Regions from separate parts of the Fructilactobacillus ixorae genome, predicted to be linked through region 2. Evidence: riboswitches for the same ligand, from Rfam matches in the RefSeq annotation. Region 2 holds a riboswitch; the other holds the start of a gene.
What was found. A riboswitch is a leader RNA that binds a small molecule or an ion and turns the genes downstream of it on or off. The one in region 2 is predicted to bind lysine.
Positions count from the first base shown of each region.

Region 1: another riboswitch for lysine. It lies ahead of M8332_RS05380 (amino acid permease); the one in region 2 lies ahead of lysA (diaminopimelate decarboxylase).

Region 1 covers NZ_CP097478.1:1,060,497-1,070,315, reverse strand. Annotated here, with positions in the region: gene M8332_RS05420 (threonine/serine exporter family protein) at 1-598, shown strand, start outside; gene M8332_RS05415 (threonine/serine exporter family protein) at 609-1,070, shown strand; gene M8332_RS05410 (DUF1634 domain-containing protein) at 1,091-1,474, opposite strand; gene M8332_RS05405 (sulfite exporter TauE/SafE family protein) at 1,474-2,319, opposite strand; gene M8332_RS05400 (phosphatase PAP2 family protein) at 2,462-3,127, shown strand; gene M8332_RS05395 (LysR family transcriptional regulator) at 3,153-4,028, opposite strand; partial or broken gene M8332_RS05390 (APC family permease) at 4,152-5,563, shown strand; gene M8332_RS05385 (cysteine hydrolase family protein) at 5,592-6,161, opposite strand; lysine riboswitch at 6,294-6,463, shown strand; gene M8332_RS05380 (amino acid permease) at 6,554-8,023, shown strand; gene M8332_RS05375 (deoxynucleoside kinase) at 8,072-8,710, shown strand; gene serS (serine--tRNA ligase) at 8,967-9,819, shown strand, end outside.
Region 2 covers NZ_CP097478.1:53,561-63,379, forward strand. Annotated here, with positions in the region: gene M8332_RS00225 (catalase) at 1-21, shown strand, start outside; gene M8332_RS00230 (5' nucleotidase, NT5C type) at 217-819, shown strand; gene M8332_RS00235 (ketose-bisphosphate aldolase) at 836-1,714, shown strand; gene M8332_RS00240 (DUF4097 family beta strand repeat-containing protein) at 1,834-2,778, opposite strand; gene M8332_RS00245 (hypothetical protein) at 2,910-3,095, opposite strand; gene M8332_RS00250 (DUF1700 domain-containing protein) at 3,088-3,690, opposite strand; gene M8332_RS00255 (PadR family transcriptional regulator) at 3,690-4,016, opposite strand; gene M8332_RS00260 (NADPH-dependent FMN reductase) at 4,110-4,712, opposite strand; gene dapF (diaminopimelate epimerase) at 4,831-5,811, opposite strand; gene M8332_RS00270 (aspartate kinase) at 5,826-7,202, opposite strand; lysine riboswitch at 7,381-7,556, shown strand; gene lysA (diaminopimelate decarboxylase) at 7,670-8,968, shown strand; gene dapD (2,3,4,5-tetrahydropyridine-2,6-dicarboxylate N-acetyltransferase) at 9,007-9,714, shown strand; gene M8332_RS00285 (N-acetyldiaminopimelate deacetylase) at 9,718-9,819, shown strand, end outside.

The DNA.
Region 1 (9,819 bases), 370 kb from region 2:
TACCGGACTCATGATTTCTGCCAACGACGAGGCTGGCGCACAGATCAAGGAAGTGGAGCAACGTAACTTTGATTTACGCCGGATTGCCGCCGTCAACAAACTATCGCGGCGGTTTGCCGAACACAAGTTGACCATCTTTCAGTTTTACCGTTTGTTGCTCAAGGTGGAACACATTGGCCTCTACTATCCCTTCTGGCTGTTGATGGTGGCCGCCGCGGTCTTATCCGGAGCGATCACCGTGGTCTTTAACAATGATCTCCCGGATTTTTTCATCACCAGCCTGGTAGGGATGTTTGGCTGGCTGATTTTTCATGAGCTTAGCCTGCGGGTGCAGGCCAGTTTCATCAGTGAGTTTGTGTCCGCAATGGCAATCGGTGCGATGGCCATTTACGCGGTCCGGCTCGGGCTGGGGCAAAGTACCGATAACATCATCATTGGGGCCGTCATGCCCCTTGTTCCGGGGGTTCCGATTACGAATGCCGTCCGGGACTTAATCTCTGGGAATTTGATTAGTGGTCCAGCACGTGGGGTGGAGGCGCTGATTTGTGCCTGTGCCCTCGGGTTTGGGGTCTCGCTCGCATTGATTTGGTTAGGATAGGTGAGGCAAAATGTTACATTTAGTGATTGTCATTGTGGGCGTCTATGTGGCTACGTTAGGCTTTGCCTTGTTAATTAACGTTTCACCCCGGGCACTCAACCTTGGGGGCGTCGTGGCGGTGGCGGGCTACCTCGTGTACCTGGCGTACTTTACCTACATCGGTGGGTACGTAGTCGCCAACGTCGTGGGAGCCTTTGCAATTGGAATCTTTGGGATGATTGCGGCGCGTTACAAAAAAATGCCGGTGATTGTCTTTAATACGCCGGCCTTGGTCCCGCTCGTGCCGGGGGGACAAGCCTACCAGGTTATGAAGTACGTGGCGTTAAACCAACCCCACATGGCGTTTTTCTACCTGACTCAGGTCGCTATGATTGCCGGCTCAATCGCAATGGGCTTTTTACTAGCAGAGTTGTTTATTCAACTGTTTTATTACATGAAACGGCGCCTCATTCAAAAACGGAGTCCCTTATAGGGACTCCGTTTTTGGGTTGGTTAAACTTGAAATTCGATGCCGAGGACAAAGCTGGTTAAGAGAATCAGCAGCACCAAGCTGGTGATGATGACGTAGAGACGGTCGTGTTCCCGGTAAAAGGAGTAGATTGAGACGACGACCCGTAACCCGGGCGTGAGAATCAAGGCAAAAATGCCGACCATCATGATGGCATAAGGTTTACCGGCCATCAGGCCCTGAAGGAGTTGATGGAAGTTTTGCACGTGGTAGTTAGTAGCCACTCCCAAGCTGCCGTCTACGAGGTAGAAGAGCAGGCCCACGATCATAATGGTGGCTGCCACAATTACCCCCCAGCGGAGGATGGTTCCAATCGTCATTTCCACCCGGTGCATTTCCTGAGTTTCGTTTTTTGTTTCTGGTTTCATTAGATTGACACCCCAAATCCTTTGAGAATCATTTGGAAGCCGAGGTACAAGAGGATCGGAATAAAGATGATCCGCATGAGCCGGGTCGGCATGATTTGCATAATCCGGGAACCAAGCGCGGCTCCCCCGATAATCCCGAGAGCCATGGGAACGGCAATCTGGGGCAGAATGGAACCGTTAAAGAAGTAGATTGTAGCACTAGCAGCTGCCGTAACTCCCATCATGAGGTTACTGGTCGAACTCGAGGGTTTGAGCGGCATCTTCATGAAGGTATCCATGGCAATGACCTTAAACGCTCCAGAACCAATGCCGAGCAGTCCGCTCGCAATTCCTGCTCCAAACATGATGGAAAATCCGGTCGGGACGTTAGTAACTCCGTAGTCAATTTCTTTGTGGAGGTTCTTATCGTAGTAAGACCCGTTGAGACGCAGGTCCTGAGCCAGTTTGTCATCCTGGTGGGTAATTTGGTCACTGTTTTTTCCCCACAGCTTTTTAACCATGTTCGCGCCGGAAAAGAACAGGAGGAGACCAAACAAAAGGTAGAGGAACACGGGATTTAAGATTCCAGTCAAGAGGGCGCCGACGATGGCTCCGACGGAGGTCGCAATCTCTAAAAACATGGCTACCCGTAAGTTGAGGACGTTATCACGGAGGTAGGCAATCGTCGCCCCCGAACTCGTTGCGATGACGGCAATCAGGCTCGCGCCGATCGCGTATTTAATGTCTAATCCCATTCCAAGGGTCAGCACGGGGGTGATGATCATTCCCCCACCAATCCCGAGAATGGCACCGAGGATGCCGACCAAGACGCCGACCACTAGCATTAGTAAAATACTATTTAGCATGATGATTCTCCTTTAATTAAAATATAGTTTATTGTAACGCACTTCACAGCTAGACGCAGATTCGAACGGTTCGGTGCGTGGTTTAACCACGAGAATATGCTATACTAAGCGTATTGACTGAATCTGGAGGTAAGAGAAAGACATGATAATTAAAAAGGACCCAAGTCGCCCGTATAAATTAGTGATTGCGACCCTCCTGACGATTATAATCGCCGTGGCCGTTAAAACTAATTCCGGGTTCGTTAACTTTTTGGATACGTTGGTAATCGGTGGGGTGCAACATTGGGACTCGAACTTTATGACCAGTTTGTTTACCATTGTTAGCTTCATCGCGAGTCCCAAGCTGGACGTCATTTGGATGATTCTATTAGCCTTCATCCTGTGGGGCGGTCGGGATAAAATTCCGGCCGTGTTTACCATCTGCTTACTGATTGGTGGTGATGCCCTCGGGTTTGTGGTGAAAAACTTAGTGGCCCGGGATCGGCCGCCGATGCACCTGCTGAAGGATACGGGGTACAGTTTCCCGAGTGGGCACGTGCTGGGAACGGTTCTAGTGCTAAGTATCATTTGGATCGTGTTGGTTCCGATGCTGAATGACCGGACGAGTATGTGGATTGTGCGGATGATGCTAATCCTCTGGTTGATTCTGGTAATGCTGTCCCGAATTTACCTAAATGCCCATTTTCCTAGTGACGTAGTGGGCGCGGTGACCTTGGCCTATGCCTGGCTGCAAGTGGCCGAATACCTTTACGTGCGGTATGCGCCCCGGCTTGCGACCATCAAGGGATTTCAAAATAGTAACTATTAAAAAAGCTCCCGGCGGGGAGTTTTTTTTATGGCAACTGGTCCCGTTGGGAAGCCACGTAGTTTAAAAAGTGTTGGCTGGCCACGGACAGACTAGCATGATTTTGGTAGGCAAGTTCGATTGCTTGGGCAATTTCTGGCTCAGTGGCCGCCGCGTGGATGTGAAAGTCGGAATTACCGACCATTAGCTCAGAGACCAGGCTCACCCCGAGCCCGGCTGCTACCATGGCTAGGACGGTATAGTCGTCTTGGATTTGGTCCTTAATGTTGGGGTTAATTTTCAAGGATGCAAATGCCGCACGGACGTCACTGTGAGTGCCCTCGGGGATCAAAATCAGGTTGTGCGACTGGGCTTTTAAAGCGGCGAGAGAAACGACCGCCTGATCGGCTAACGGATGGTCGGTGGGCATCACCGCTAGCAATCGCTCACGTTTAAGCGGTACGGTGGTCAGACCCTTGGCTCGGGTCTGTTTTAAAAATCCGAGGTCAACTTTGCCACTATCAACGTCCGCGCGGATTTCGTCATAATCACCCTGAAAGAGGGTGAAGTGGACGTGCGGGTGTTGTTGTTCGAAGCCCTTGATTAAGCCCGGCAACCAGTAGCGCGAGATACTATTGCTCGCACCAATTCGGACCGTTCCGGTTTCCAGACCGTTGATTTGCTGGGCGAGGTGCTGGGCCTCCGTGTACTGACGTAACAAGCGTTGAAATTCGGGATAAAGTTTAACGCCCGCGGGGGTCAAACTGATGCCCCGGCGGGATCGTTTAAGCAGTTGCACGTTAAACTCGGCCTCAAGCCCGGCCACGGTTTGGCTAATGGCCGACTGGGTATACCCGAGTTCATGGGCCGCCTTCGTAAAGCTCCCGGTTTCAATGATTTTTTGGAACACGACAAAACGATTCATTACATCAGTTCTCCTAATGTTTAAATTGAAAAGATTAATTTTACTTATCTAAGTATAGTGGGTAAGATAAAAGACGTCAATGAAATTGGCTCGGCTTAGCCCGAGCACGAAGGGGAGACGCTTATGTTTAAACGCATTTTTCAGCGAGAATCAGTTGCTAACTACCTCAAGGCGGATGCCCGCTTAAGCCGGACCTTAACCGCATGGGACTTAGTGGCCCTCGGGATCGGGGCGGTGATTGGAACCGGGATCTTCATTCTGCCCGGTCACGAAGCTGCCCAGCATGCTGGTCCCGCGGTGGCGGTCGCCTTCTTACTAGCGGCCTTACTATCGGGGGTCGTTGGGATGGCCTATGCGGAATTCTCGTCCGCAATGCCGATTGCCGGATCCGCCTACTCATTTGGAACGGTAATCTATGGAGAAATTATTGGTTGGCTGATTGGTTGGGCCTTGATTCTGGAATATTTCTTAGCCGTTTCTGCCGAGGCCACCGGGTTTGCGGCCTACTTTAACAATAACCTATTAGCTCCGGTCGGCATTAAGTTACCGGCGGCGTTGCAAGCAGGCCCGCTGGAAGGGGGAGTGGTCAACCTGACGGCGGTCCTGATTATCGTGGTTATCGCGCTCATCATCGTGAAGGGAGCGGACCTTTCGAAAAAGGTAGAAAACACCGCGGTGCTGGTCAAAATTGCAATTATCATCATTTTCATTGGGATCGGCATTTTTTACATTAAATCCAGTAACTACGTTCCCTTTTATCCGAAGCAATTCCATGGCGCGCCCTTCGGCCTTGGTGGAATTTCAACCGCCGCGGCCACGGTCTTCTTTGCCTTTATCGGGTTCGATGCGCTGGCAGCTAACTCCGCAGAAACGATTAATCCACAGCGGAACGTGGTCCGGGGGATCCTGGGCACGGTTCTAATTGCTGTTGTTTTGTACGTGGCGTTCTCACTGGTCTTGGTCGGAATGGTGCCCTACACCAAACTGAACGTGGATGATCCCGCTGCCTATGCCCTTCACTTGGTTCACCTCGATGGGTGGAACAAGTTGATTACCATTGGGGCGCTGTTTGGAATCTTTACCGCCATGGTGACGATGTTCTTTGGGGGTCTCGGTTAGTCTACGCCCTCGGTCGGGACGGCTTATTATCGAAAAAGATGGGGCAGGTTCATGCTCAGTCGAAGGTGCCCAGGAACGCTGTCGTGGTCGCCTTACTCGTTCAAGCCTTCTTCGCGGGAGTTGTTCCGCTAGCCCAACTGGCTTCGCTGATTAACGCGGGGACCCTGCTGGCCTTTGCCAGCATTTCCTTTGGAATTATTCCCCTTAGGCACCGTCGAGACCTTCCAAACGATGGGTTTAAAATGCCGTGGTACCCAGTCCTACCGGTTTTGGCCGGCTTGTGTAGCATTTACTTCATCATGATGCTGCCCACCACCAAGGTTGCAGTGGGGATATGGCTTGCAATCGGGTTGGTAGTGTACTTTAGCTACGGTCTGTGGCACTCTAAACTGCAACACCGTAACGCAACAGACTAAAAACAGGATGGCCTTAGCCATCCTGTTTTTAGTCGTTAATCAGTTGAGCGCCGAGCGCGGTTTGAAAGTGTTGTAGGGCAAAGGCTTGGTTTTCCGGCGAAAAGCTTGCGGTGGCGTGCGGATGGATTACCAGTTGATAACCCAGGTTATAGGCGCTAACTGCCGTATGCAACAGGCAGATGTCGGTGGCTACTCCCGTGAGATGGAGTTCGGTGATGCCCCGCGCCCGGAGTTGAAGGTCAAGATCCGTGCCGGCAAAAGCGCTGTACCGGGTCTTGGGCATCTCCCACACCGTGGGTTCCGCTCGGTGTGCCTCGTACCAGGGTTCGAGTTCACCGTAAAATTGCCGCCCCCAACTGCCGGCGAGGTTGTGCGGGGCAAAGAGCTTGCTTTCGGGGTGGTAGGGATCGTGGGCGTGGTGTAAATCAGTGGGCAAGATGACCAGCTGGCCCGTTTCCCAGAAGCGCTGAGCGATGTTGATAATCGCCGGTTCGGCCGCCTGGGCGGGTTCTCCGAGTGTCAGGGCGCCGTTTGGTGCGACAAAGTCGTTGGTATAGTCGATAATTAGTAACGCGGCGGGTTGATTAGTATGAGACATGAACAAGACTCCTTTCTAAGTTCCTTGTTTTCCTTAGTATAGCAAAGCCAGCGGCTGATGGGGTGATTTGCATTTTAGTTGAGAAACTTCTATACTACTAAAAGAATTGCATAATTGAAAATCTAAATTTGAAATCTAAAAAGAGGAGCAATTTTCATCAGTAACCCGGCGGAGGGCACCAGCCCATTGAACCCAGGTGAAAGGGAACGTTGCCGAAATCGGATGGTTGGTACCCAGCTGGTTGGGCCTTGGTTCAACAAATCAAGGACTGTCGCACTTGCATGCGGAGCGCTTTAGCAGACGGAATACGAATGGCAAAGTGGGGACTCTTCTGGATTAAGAAGGGTCTTTTTTTAGGTTTTAGTAGCGTTAAAAACACAGGAGGAACGAAGATGGAAGCAGAAAAGGGAACCCAACACGTTAAGCGGGGCTTAAAGTCGCGGCACGTGTCAATGATCGCCCTCGGTGGGTGTATTGGAACGGGACTGTTTGTAGCAAGTGGCGGAGCCATTAGTAAGGCCGGTCCCGGTGGTGCGCTCGTTGCGTACGTGTTAATGGGAATCATGGTCTACTTTTTGATGACGAGTTTGGGTGAGATGGCAACCAACCTGCCGGTCTCTGGTTCATTTTCAACGTATGCCGCGAAGTACGTTGATCCGGCGTTAGGATTTGCCATGGGGTGGAACTACTGGTTTAACTGGGCGATTACCGTGGCCGTTGATGTGTCCACGGTTTCCTTGGTCATGGCGTTCTGGTTCCCCCATTTTCCCGCGTGGATTTGGAGTGCCGTGGCGCTGATCTTGATTTTTGTGATTAACGCACTGGCCGTGTCGGCCTTTGGAGAAACCGAGTTTTGGATGTCACTAATCAAGGTAATTACGATCATTATCTTCTTAATCGTGGGTTTTTTAACGATCGTTGGGATTATGGGTGGTCATGCCACGGGCTTAAGTAACTTTACCTATAAGCAGGCGCCGTTTGTTCACGGGATTCCGGGAATCATCAGCGTCTTCGTCGTTGCTGGATTTTCGTTTCAGGGAACCGAATTAGTCGGAATTACCGCTGGAGAAGCTGACGACCCGCAAAAGAGCGTGCCCAAGGCGATTCATGAGGTGTTCTGGCGGATCATCTTGTTTTACTTTTTGGCGATCTTTGTGATTGCCGCGGTGATTCCCTACACGAGTCCAGATTTACTGGGATCATCCGCTAGTGACGTCTCAATCAGTCCCTTTACGATTGTCTTTGAACGGGCCGGGTTAGCCGCGGCTGCCAGTGTGATGAATGCGGTTATTTTAACGTCCGTAATTTCCTCGGCAAACTCCGGGATGTATGCGTCAACGCGGATGCTCTATTCCATGGCTGATGAAGGGTATGCCCCGAAGTTCTTTGGCAAAATTAGTAAGAACGGAATTCCGTTCCTCGCCCTCTTAGCCACCACGGTTGTGGCCCTACTGACCTTCTTAACTAGCTTGGTTGGCCCGCAAATTTACCTCTGGCTCGTGGCCGCCTCAGGGTTAACCGGCTTTATTGCTTGGTTTGGGATTGCTTTATCCCACTACCGGTTCCGGCGGGCGTTCATTAAGCAGGGGCATCATTTGGATGAACTCAAGTACCACGCCACCTGGTTCCCCTTTGGCCCATTGTTATGTTTGATCTTATGTATCGTGGTAATTTTTGGTCAAGACATTGGGTCCTTTGTACAGGGCAAGTGGTTTGAAATTGCAGTGACCTACATCAGTGTGCCACTCTTCTTAATTTTGTTCTTTGGTTACAAGTTGGTGCACCACACGCATTTGATTCCGCTTGATCAGGTGGACGTGTCTCCCGCTAATTTAGATGACGAGCAGCAGGCGCACAATTAATGCTACAATGGAAACTGGTTAGAAACCAGTTGCAGGGGAGGAATCCACATGATCGTTTTATCAGGCCCCATTGGGGCGGGAAAGACCTCGTTAACCACCTTACTCGCCGAGCATCTTAATGCCCCGGCGTTTTACGAATCGGTCGATGATAACGAGATTTTACCGTTGTTTTACAAAGACCCACAAAAATACGCCTTTTTACTACAAATTTATTTTTTGAACAAACGGTTAGCGGCGATTAAAGCAGCGAATGCCGACCGCTACAGCGTCATGGACCGCTCGTTGTTTGAAGATTCGCTGTTATTTCATTTAAACGCCGATCTCGGGCGTTCAACGGCAACGGAAGTAGCCACCTACGATTCGTTGTTGCACAACATGCTCGAGCCAGTCGGTCCCGCTGACTATCAAAAGCTCCCCGATTTATTGATCTACTTACACGTTTCCTTTGATACGATGCTGCAGCGGATTAAGAAGCGTGGCCGCAGTTATGAGCAACTTGACCACGATGCGAGCCTCTATGACTACTACCGGGAGTTAAACGAACGGTATGATACCTGGTTTGCCCAGTACGAGCTCTCGCCGAAGTTGGAGATTGATGGTGATCAGCTCGAGTTTGTGGAGGATCCTGCAGCGCGTGACCAAATTTTTGCCCTGGTGGATGCAAAAATTAACCAAATCTTTGCCTAGATATTGTATAATGAAGAAAACACAAACTAATGGCGTAGTTTCAGTAGAACCACAGAGAGGTGACGGGGGGTGCGAGTCATCGTTCGAAATTCCGCTACGCTTCGGGGCAGTTAATCCTGCACGGTGATTCCGTTACTAATCCCAATGAGTGTCTGACGTAGTCAGGAACTTGGGTGGTACCGCGAACAAAGACCTTCGTCCCAATTAGGGCGGGGGTCTTTTTACGTAAATACAGCTAATTATAGGAGGTAGTAACATGATTGACATTAAGTTAGTGCGGCAAAAACCTGATTGGTTCAAGGAAAAAATGGCCACCCGGGGCGTGAGTGCCGAAACGGTGGATCACCTTTTGGAACTAGATCAGCGGCGCCGGGAATTGATTGTCCAAACAGAACAACTAAAGGCCGAACGGAATTCGGTCTCAGATCAAATTTCGCAGTTAAAACGGCAAAAAGCGGATGCTGAGGCGCCCATTCAACGGATGCGCGAGGTCGGAAAAGCGATTAAACAGCTGGACCAGGATTTAGAGCAAGTTGAACAAGCAGAACAGGATGTGGCGGCGCACCTGCCAAACATTCCTAACGATCAGGTGCCCGTGAGTCTGACGGAAGCGGGCGCCGTGGAACTGCGTAAGGTGGGGACGCCCCGCCACTTTAAGTTTCAACCGCAATCCCACTGGGAAATTGGGGAACACTTAGACATCCTGGACTTTCAACGCAGTGCCAAGGTTGCCGGAAGTCGGTTTGTCTACTACTTAGGGGCCGGCGCCATGTTAGAACGGGCCGTCTACAATTTCTACCTCGATGAAAATGACCGCGCGGGCTACACGGAAGTCTTGCCTCCATACATGGTTAACTCAGCTTCGATGTATGGTACGGGGCAGTTTCCCAAGTTCTTGGAAACAAAAGCCGGCTTTGAAATCGCTGATAGTGACCTCACCATGATCCCGACGGCTGAAGTTCCGTTGGTAAACTTTTACCGGGATGAAGTGATTCCAGCTGAGCAGCTCCCAGTGAAGTTTACCGCGTTAACGCCTGCCTTTCGGTCGGAAGCCGGCAGTGCCGGTCGCGATACCAAGGGCTTAATCCGGCTTCACCAGTTTAACAAGG
Region 2 (9,819 bases):
GTAGACGAAATTAAAGACTAACCCAACTTAAGAACGGCATCTTTATAGTGCCGTTCTTTTTTTGTGTGTTTCTCCAGCAGTGGAAGTGGTGGTAAAATGAGAGTAGTTAAGGTGACCGAGAGTCATTTCAGTTGCATTTGTGCTGGCTTCCCTTATCATCAGTAGTAGTGGGAGCGGGTTTAATGCTCCGATAATTTTTAAAAGTGAGGTTCAAGGATGACAGGTGCGAAACCCAAATTATTTTTAGACATGGACAATGTGATGGTCAATACCCTTCCCGTCTTGAACGAATTAGCCAAGCTCCCCTTTACCAAGCCCAAGCCCGATCAAATCACGGGAGTTTTTCGGGATTTGGCACCGTTGCCAGGCATCCTAACGAGTGTACCGAAACTCGCAGAGCACTATGAGATGTACGTGCTCTCAACGGCTCCGTGGGACAATCCGAGTGCGTGGCAGGATAAGCTCGCCTGGCTGCAACAGTACTTTGGGGTCGGGGCAGAGAATCCTTTTTACAAACGGGTAATTATTGCGCACGACAAGGGTTTGGTCCATCGCACCGGGGGATTACTGGTTGATGATCGTCCATACCACGGGGCGAGTGCTTGGGTGGACCCAGCGGTTCCAAGCGCCTGGTTGCAATACGGTGCTGACGAGCGCTTGCAGTGGCAGCACGAACTAACGAACTTCCTCTTAGACATTGCCGAAAACCAGGCACAGGGACAGGCGTTACCAGCTGCGATCACAACGGCGAACGCGCGTCCCAACCCGTATCTCGTTCACGGTGATTTAAAGGATTTTCAGGCAGCAACGTGGGAATAATAAAGGAGAACAACTAATGATTACAAACAGTACGGAAATGTTACAAGCCGCCCGGGCTGGGCACTACGCCGTTCCAGCCTTTAACGTGAACAACTTGGAATGGGCCAAGGCGATTTTACAAGCCGGAGAAAAAGCCCAATCACCCCTGATCTTACAGGTGACCAGCGGAGCTGCTAAGTACATGGGGAGCTTCCGGCTCGCCTACGATTTAATCGTTGACATGCACGATGCCTTACACATTACCGTTCCGATTTCCATTCACTTGGATCATGGAACTTACTTTGACTCACTTAAAACGCTAGGGATTAGTTACACGTCAATTATGTTCGATGGATCGAGTCTACCCCTTGATGAAAACTTGGAGAAGACCGCCACACTGAGAGACCTCACCAAGGATCAGGACGTTAGTTTAGAAACCGAAGTTGGGACAATCGGTGGCGAAGAAGACGGGGTGATCGCTGATGGTGAAATTGCGCCGGTTGATTCCGCGGTGGCCATGGCGAAAGCGGGCGTTGATATGTTAGCAGTCGGCATTGGGAACATTCACGGTCAGTACCCGAAGGACTGGAAAGGGCTCAACTTTGCGCACTTGCAAAAGATTGATGATGCGATCTATGACGCGTTAGGCAAACGGATTCCATTAGTACTACACGGTGGTTCTGGAATTCCGGATGACCAGGTACGCAAGGCCATTCAGCTGGGAATTGCTAAGGTGAACGTGAATACCGAAGGACAACTAGCCTTTCACCAGGGTTTGCGGGATTACATCCTGAGTGATGCGGACTTAAAGGGTAAGCACTATGATCCTCGGATCCTGCTCACGGCTGGAACCGACCAGTTGGTTGAGATGTGCTTAGACCGGATTCGGGTCTTTGGTTCGGGAAACAAAGCCTAGTTAAAAACCGTGGCTAGAAAAATTAGTTTCTAAATAAAAAATAGCTGGAAGTTAAGCTTAACTTCCAGCTATTTTTTATATGAACGATTATTTTTCCAGGTCTCTTTGACAATGGACCTTTAATTATCCTTATGCTTAATGTTGACGTGTTTTAAGCTGACATCGCCAGTATCAGCATTAATTTTACTGTGGTTAATCTTGGCATTTTTAATCTGAACAGCACCACTATCGGTATTAAGCTTAACTCGGTCGTAGGTGATGGCTTTTTGGTTATCAATTGCTACATTTCCAGCCCCACTGTTAAAGTCGAGGTCTTTTGCAATTAAATTATGAGTTTCAATGTCACCATCATCGGAGCTAAGGGTGATTTTAGTTAAGTTGACCTGCTTCATGTTAATGTCACCCGAATTACTGTTGATTTTAAGTGGCTGCTTTGAGTCAACTTTTTCAAGCAAGACGTTCCCAGCTTCTGATTCAATCTGGGTAGCTTGCAGCTTGGTGTTGCGTAAGTACACGTTGCCACTTTCCGACTTAATCATGGTCGTCCCGAGCTGGCTGTCATTACTATTTACATCTCCACTTTCGCTTGCTAGTTTGGCTTGCTTGAAGTTAGCCTTGCTTATTGTCATGTCCCATGCGTTACTATTAGCTTGAAAGTTCTGAATGGGAGTGGGCGTTTTAAAGTCCAGGGTTCCAGCGTTAATTTTGACCGACTTGGGATTAGTGACCTGGGGCAGGGTGATTACAACCTTATGCTTAAGCTTGTCACTGTGACTGTGGTTCATTTGATCCCAGAGCTTTTGGTCCTTGATGTTGATCTCAATTTGATCACCTTTTTTGGTAACGTGGGGTTTTTGCTGGTCCCGGAAGTTAGATTGCACTGTAAATTCGTTACCCGCTTTTACTGTCACCTGGGCGGGAACGTTTACTTTTAAAGTATCAAGTTGAGCGGTATTTTTGACGGTCTGGGTTTGGCTAGCGGCCGTTGCTTGTGGTGTGAATGCAGCTGGTAAAACTGCTAGGGATAACCCTAACATTGTCAATCCAATGATTTTTTTGTACATATGAAACATCCTTTCTTAGGTTATCTAACCTAATTCCATGATCAGCGCTAGAACAATAATACCCAGCGCTAGTAACAGACTAAGACAAACGGGAATGCCAATAATTGCTAATTTCATTAAATCAAACTCCTTTAGTAATCGTCGTCACCATCATCGTCATCACTAAAATTAAGCGACATGTGAGTTGAAGTGTGGGAGTACGCCTTTTCTAAGCCGTGTGTTCGACCACCACCATAAAAACCAATGACACCCATTACTAATCCAGACACAGATAGTATGATTCCAGTGATTAGCATTCGTTTCATGAATTTAGCCATGATAACCATCCTTTCTGTTAGTCAATTTAGCTTGTGAATACCGATAGATTTTCTTGGTCCAGTTCGCCCCAATTTGAATAATAAAGCGAATTACAAAGTACACGATGGGTGGAATCATCAGCAAGACCCCCAAAATTAATAAGCCAAGTCCTAGTAGGCTGAGCGCAATGATTCCCTTGCTGGCAATGGTCGTAACCCCGACCCAAATTAGGAGGCCGGTGGCAAACAGGGTGGCAAACAGGAAGGCTGCCATGGTAACCACAAAGATAAATAGCATCAGTAAGATCAAGCCCGCAATCCCGAGCAGCAGGGGGGAGGCAAGGGCTGCCAAAATGGTAATAATGAGTTTAACGTTGTGATTAACGCTCCCCTTTGTCGGTTGCTTTTCGTCCTCTGAGATGGAGTAATTCGCGGCAAGTTGGCGCGCTAGCTGCCGGGGCGTCCCCAGGTTTGCGACAATTTCTTTGTAGTTACTAAGTTGACCGTCTTTGAGATAGTCGAGGTAGTAGGTCGCGGCCTCATCGCGTTCCTTAGTTGGAATGTTTTTTAGGTAGTACTTAAGTTCCGTGATGTATTGTTCTTGATCCGTTGGCATTAGGCATCCTCCTTAGGCATTTGATTGTTAAAGACCTGGTCAACGATGTGCTTGTGATGATTCCAGTCGGTCTTGACCTTTTCAAGTTGGGTTAATCCGGTCTCCGTAATTTGATAATACCGCCGGTTACGACCGTCAAAGGGCTGGTCGTAAGTGGTGACCCAAGCTTCCTTTTTTAGGCGACGTAAAATCGGATAGAGGGTTGAGTTTGAAATCGGAATAAACTGTTTGACTCCCTGGGTTAAGGCGTAGCCGTAGTAATCTTCCTGGGCGAGCAAGGCTAACACGATGCCTTCCAGCACTTCTGAACTAATTTGAATGGCGATAATGATCAGCTCCTTCACTTTCATTAATATTATACATCGTATAATATAAAAAGCAAGTAAAAAAAAGACCATGAATTTTCATGGTCGTTTTTATTATGCATCTGCCTGTAAGCGTTTGGCATAGTGCGCAATGTTTTGCACGGTCGCCGTCAACTTGTCGGCATAGTATTGTTGTTCGGACGTCGCTAAATCCGGATTCAAATCTCCGGTTTCAGTAAAGATGTTTTGAATGAAGCGGAGGTTCAGATTCCGCGGGACGCTTACCAAACTTAAAACTTGGAAAATCGGCAACCAGGCCATGGCCGCCAGGATGCCTCCAAACGACCCCATGGAGTAACTGATCGTTTGAATCGGGGTGTCGCTAACGCCGGTTCCGAGGTAGTCAAAGGCATTTTTTAATGCACCCGGAACCGAGTAGTCATATTCAGGGGTGAGCAGCAAGATTCCATCGCCATTCATCACGTCGGTTACCCAGCGATTGGCATTTGGAGCCAGATTCTCTGGATAATCGGGAGTTCCCATTGGGGGAAGGGGTTCGGCATAGGCAGGTAACTGATAGTCACTAACCTTTAAAAATTGCAAACTAACGTGCGTGGTTTGCTCTAATTCCGATTGGTGCTTTTGGAGATATTGAAACAGGCGGGCTCCCATGGAAGGTTCGCGGACACTTCCGAGAATTACGTTAACAGTGGTCATAATGATCGACTCCTTTATAATTAGTACACTTAGTATAACCACTTATTTTTAGTAAGTAAAGATAAAAGCTTCACGTCCAAAAAAACCTCACCCGGATGAGTGAGGTTAACCTAGTTAATTAGGGTTGAGAGAGGGTCGCGACCCAGTTTTGGTAAGCCGTTTCCTCCGTGGTGGGTTGGTAGTTACCAGCTGCAAATTCATGCTGGAAAAGGTTAGTAGCTTCGATTTCCCAGTTTCCCAGCGTGGTCGCGTTGGCAATCAACTGCAGGGCATATTCCGTCCCCGTCCGGGCGACGTGCACTTTAACCATTCCTCCCGGATTGTAGACCGTCACCACGTGGTCAAAGTCGCCCTGGTCATGGTTTAAAACGTAGGCCAAGCTCGTGGCCGTCATTCCGGTTCCACAGGCGTTCGTGAAGCCGACCCCCCGTTCGTAAGTTTTCACAAACAAGCGATCGGGACCAAGAATTTGGGCAAAGTTGAGGTTCACCCCGTCTGGGAAGTACGGATTTTCTCCGTTTAAATAGGGCCCCAGTTGAGCTTGTAATCCACTGGTTAAGGTGTCATGGTCCATAAAACTAATTAAATGCGGATTGGGCACCGCAATGGCCGTAAAGTCTAGGTCAGGTGCTAACCGGGGTAAGGGTCGGTTCAAAATCGTGTCTCCTCCCAGCTCGGCAAACGGAAAGTCAGCAGCGTGAAACCGCACGGGGGCGATTTCGACTCCGTAGGCAGGGACCGCGGGTGCCAACTGGGGGGCTTGTTCCACGTGTAAATCGGCATCCTGAGTTTCGACCTTAAACTTAGTGGTTCCCGTCTGCTCGGCTAGGTAGCGGGCGACCGTTCGCAGCCCGTTGCCACACATGGAGGCGAGACTACCATCGGCATTCACGACCGTCATTTTGCCTAAGCACCCCGGATGATCCGAAGCATCTACGACTAAAATCCCATCGATGTCGTTAAAGGTCTCGTTGGCACTCTGTTTAAGGCGCACGGCCAGGTTGGCAATTTGCTCGATGGTTGGGATAGTGGTAAATTGGGTCCGATCTAAAATGAAAAAGCGGTTTTCTGAACCGTGAACTTTGCGTAGCGTTACCATGAAATGACCTCCCGTTAGTCGGTAAAAATGCGGTTATTGTCAAAGAAGTGTTGGTAAATGAGTTTGACCGATTGTTCCGCATCGGCTTCATCAGTGCCGAGCATGATCGAAATTTTTGACGCCCCTTCGTTAATCATGTGAATGTTAATGTCATGGTCGGTGAGCGGGCGAATAATTTTTTCGATGGTGTTCGGACTCAGTTGCATCCCTTCGCCGACAATCATGATGATGGCGTAGTGATCGATCCACTCTAATTGATCAGGGTGGAGTTCCGTTCGAATGTCTTCACACATTGCCTGGACGGTTTTCGGCGTGAGCTCGCGATTATCAAAAATGATGGTCAAATCATCAATTCCAGACGGCATGTGTTCGTAGGAAATCCCGTATTTGTAGAGGATTCGTAATAGCCTTAGCGTAAACCCAACTTCCTTGTTAAGCAAGTATCGGTGCAGGTATAGAGCCGAAAAGCCCTTGGAACTGGCTACTCCAGTGACAAGGCCCGCGGGTTGAAAGCCCTGTTCGGGGACAATTAAGGTGCCGGGAAGGTCCGGATGGTTCGTATTTTTAACGTTAATTGGAACTTGGGCCTCAATGACCGGGAGTAACGCTTCGTCGTGAAACACGGAGAACCCGGCATAGGAAAGTTCCCGCATTTCCCGGTAGGTCATTTTACTAATACTCTTGGGATTGGGAACGATGTGGGGGTCCACCGAGTAGATGGCGTCAACGTCCGTAAAGTTTTCGTAGACTTTGGCGTGTAAGCCCTTGGCAACGATCGAACCGGTAATATCGGAACCCCCCCGTGAAAAGGTGGCAATCGTTCCGTCCGCTTCGTTAATGCCAAAAAAGCCCGGAAAGACTAAATAATCAGTACTAGTTTGGTAGGCAGCGAGATGGTCGTAAGTTGCAGGCGTGACCTGGGCATCATTCACGGGTCCGGCGACCTCAAAGCCCACGGTCCGCGGGTCCATGAACTTAGTTGGCAGGCCTAATTTTGTTAAAATTTGGCTAAGTAGGTAGGCGTTTAGGAATTCTCCATGGGCTTTAAAAGCAGCCAACTGGTGGTCTTGATCCGTAAAGGATTGGCGAGCTAAGCCGGTGATGACCGCCGAGATGTGTTCCATCACAGCGTCCGGAACAGCAAAGTGGCTGGCAATGTTTCGGTAGCGATCAATGATTTCGGTTTGAACGTCTTCCAATGGTTCGTGATTGCGAACGGCCTGTGCATATTGAATTAGCAGGTCAGTTACCTTAATGTCGCCCTTAAACCGGGTTCCGGGAGCGGATACCACGATGGCCCGCCGCTCCGGATCCTGCTGAATGATATGAATAATTTTTTCGAACTGGGTGGCATCGGCTAACGAACTGCCCCCAAATTTAACTACTTTCATGTTCGTTTGACCTCGCTCGTTTTATTATTAGTGAAACTATCATCATTTTTTTGATTTCGCAACTCAATCTGGAAAAATAACGGACATTTTTAGAAAACTTTATATAGAAATAAAGAAATTTCAGTAAGTTAGTTTGGAAAAGGTTGACGCTGATTGGCTTTTTCGGTATGCTAAACACAAATCAAATAGAGGTCGCAAGCAAGAAGAGTACGTGGGGGAGTTGTCATCCAGCTTTGAATCCGCCGAAAGGATTGGTTGCCGAAGTGCTAAGGGGGATGGACCTTAGTTAACTGGGACGTAACTTAAGAGGTTACGGACTGTCGGGAATACTGTTCTCGGGGAGCTATGGATAAAATTGATTCTAATCGGCGACAATAGGGTCTTTTGGACGGAGCTTCCGTGCCAAAAGGCCCTTTTTTAGTACAAACCAGGACCCGCCGGTTCGGAAGATTGAGGAGGAAAACAGGATGTTAAGTAGCGATGAAGTGCGCAATAATCAGTTGGTGATCGGTGGCATTCCCGCCACGGAGCTCGCTGATGAATATGGAACGCCGCTCCAAGTGTATGACGTGGCAAAAATCCGGCGCCAGATTCGGGCGTTTGCACGGGTCTTTGTGGAACAACACGTTGATTACGCCGTTAGTTATGCCAGTAAGGCTTTTGCGTGCGTAGCTATGTACCAAATTGTTAATCAAGAACATGTCCACATTGACGTGGTTTCTGCTGGTGAATTAGCGACCGCGTTAGCAGCGGACTTTCCGATGGAGCGGGTTAGTTTTCACGGGAACAACAAGTCCTATGAAGAGTTACAAATGGCGATGCACCACCACGTGGGTACGATTATCCTCGATAACTTCTACGAGATTGGGCTCCTTGCCCAGGTTCTCGAAGCAGCGGACGCGGAAGTAAACGTGATGCTACGGGTTTCTCCTGCCGTTTCCGCGCATACCCATGAATTTATTCAGACCGGTCAACAGGACAGTAAGTTTGGCTTTGACCTGCTGACCGGGCAGGCTGACCAGGCCTTGCAACAGGTCTTGGCGGAACCGCGGATGCACTTACAGGGAGTTCACTCTCACATTGGGTCCCAGATCTTTGCGACCGACGGTTTTAAGATTGAAACGCAGAAGCTGGTGCACCTGATGCAACACTGGCGGGATGAATATGACTATCTTCCCCAAGTGATTAACGTCGGCGGGGGCTTTGGGATCCAGTATACAGATGCCGATCACCCCATTCGGCCCGAAGCGTTTGTCGAACAGATCATCACCACTTTGAAGACGGAAACGGCCGCGGCCAACTTACCCTTACCTGCGGTCTGGATTGAACCAGGGCGTTCGATTGCTGGACCGGCCGGGGTGAGCCTGTACCGGGTTGGTTCGCAAAAAACAATTCCAGCGGTTCGCAAGTACGTGGCAGTTGATGGCGGGATGGGTGACAACATCCGTCCCGCGCTCTATGGGGCTGCTTACGAAGCGGTCGCTGCTGACAACGTGGCACCGACCGAAACTGAAGTGGTAACGGTCGCCGGGAAGTACTGTGAATCAGGGGACATCTTAGTAAAGGATGCCACGCTCCCGCCCGTGCAAGCTGGGGACGTGATTGCGGTATTGGCCACGGGAGCCTACGGGTACTCAATGGCATCTAACTATAACCGGAATCCCCGGCCCGCGGTTGTTTTCGTTGAAAATGGCAGCGCCCAAGTCGTGGTTAAGCGGGAAACCCTAGCTGATTTAACCCGCCTCGACGTGAAACTAAGTGATTAAGGAAGCAAAACTACTACTGACAAGCAAGGAGACAGAACATGGCGGAAATGAACGCACAAGAAATCATTCAATTCATCGGAAATGCTGAAAAGAAAACCAACGTGAAGGTGTACCTGAAAGGCCAATTAGCTGACCTTGATTTTCCGGACGCGCTTAGACCATTTGTGAACGACCAAACCGGGGTTGTTTTTGGGGACTGGAAAGACGTGCAACCATTCTTAGCAGCTAACCAAGCCCACCTTACGGATTACGAAATTGAAACCGATGGTCGCAACTCAGCGGTGCCGTTATTAGACACCAAGAACCTCGAAGCGCGGATCGAACCCGGTGCCATCATTCGGGACCAAGTTAAAATTGGGAAAGACGCCGTCATCATGATGGGCGCCCTCATTAACATCGGGGCTGAGATTGGGGACGACTCCATGATCGACATGGGGGCCGTCCTTGGGGGCCGGGCCATGGTTGGTAAGCACTCGCACATTGGGGCAGGCGCTGTGCTGGCTGGAGTGATTGAACCGGCCAGTGCTAAACCAGTCCAAATTGACGACGACGTCTTGGTTGGGGCCAACGCGGTCGTGATTGAAGGCGTTCACGTCGGGAAAGGTGCCGTCGTGGCCGCGGGGGCCGTGGTAACTGAGGACGTGGCTCCGTACACGGTCGTAGCCGGCATGCCTGCTAAAAAGGTGAAGGACGTGAACCAAAAGACCCGCGCAAAAACCAAACTGGAAGACGATTTGCGGGGGTAAACCATGACACTCGACTTACACAACCTCTACCGCGAATTACACCAGATTCCGGAACTAGCGCTCCACGAGTTTCAAACGCACGACCTCTTAATGAAGCAAATCACG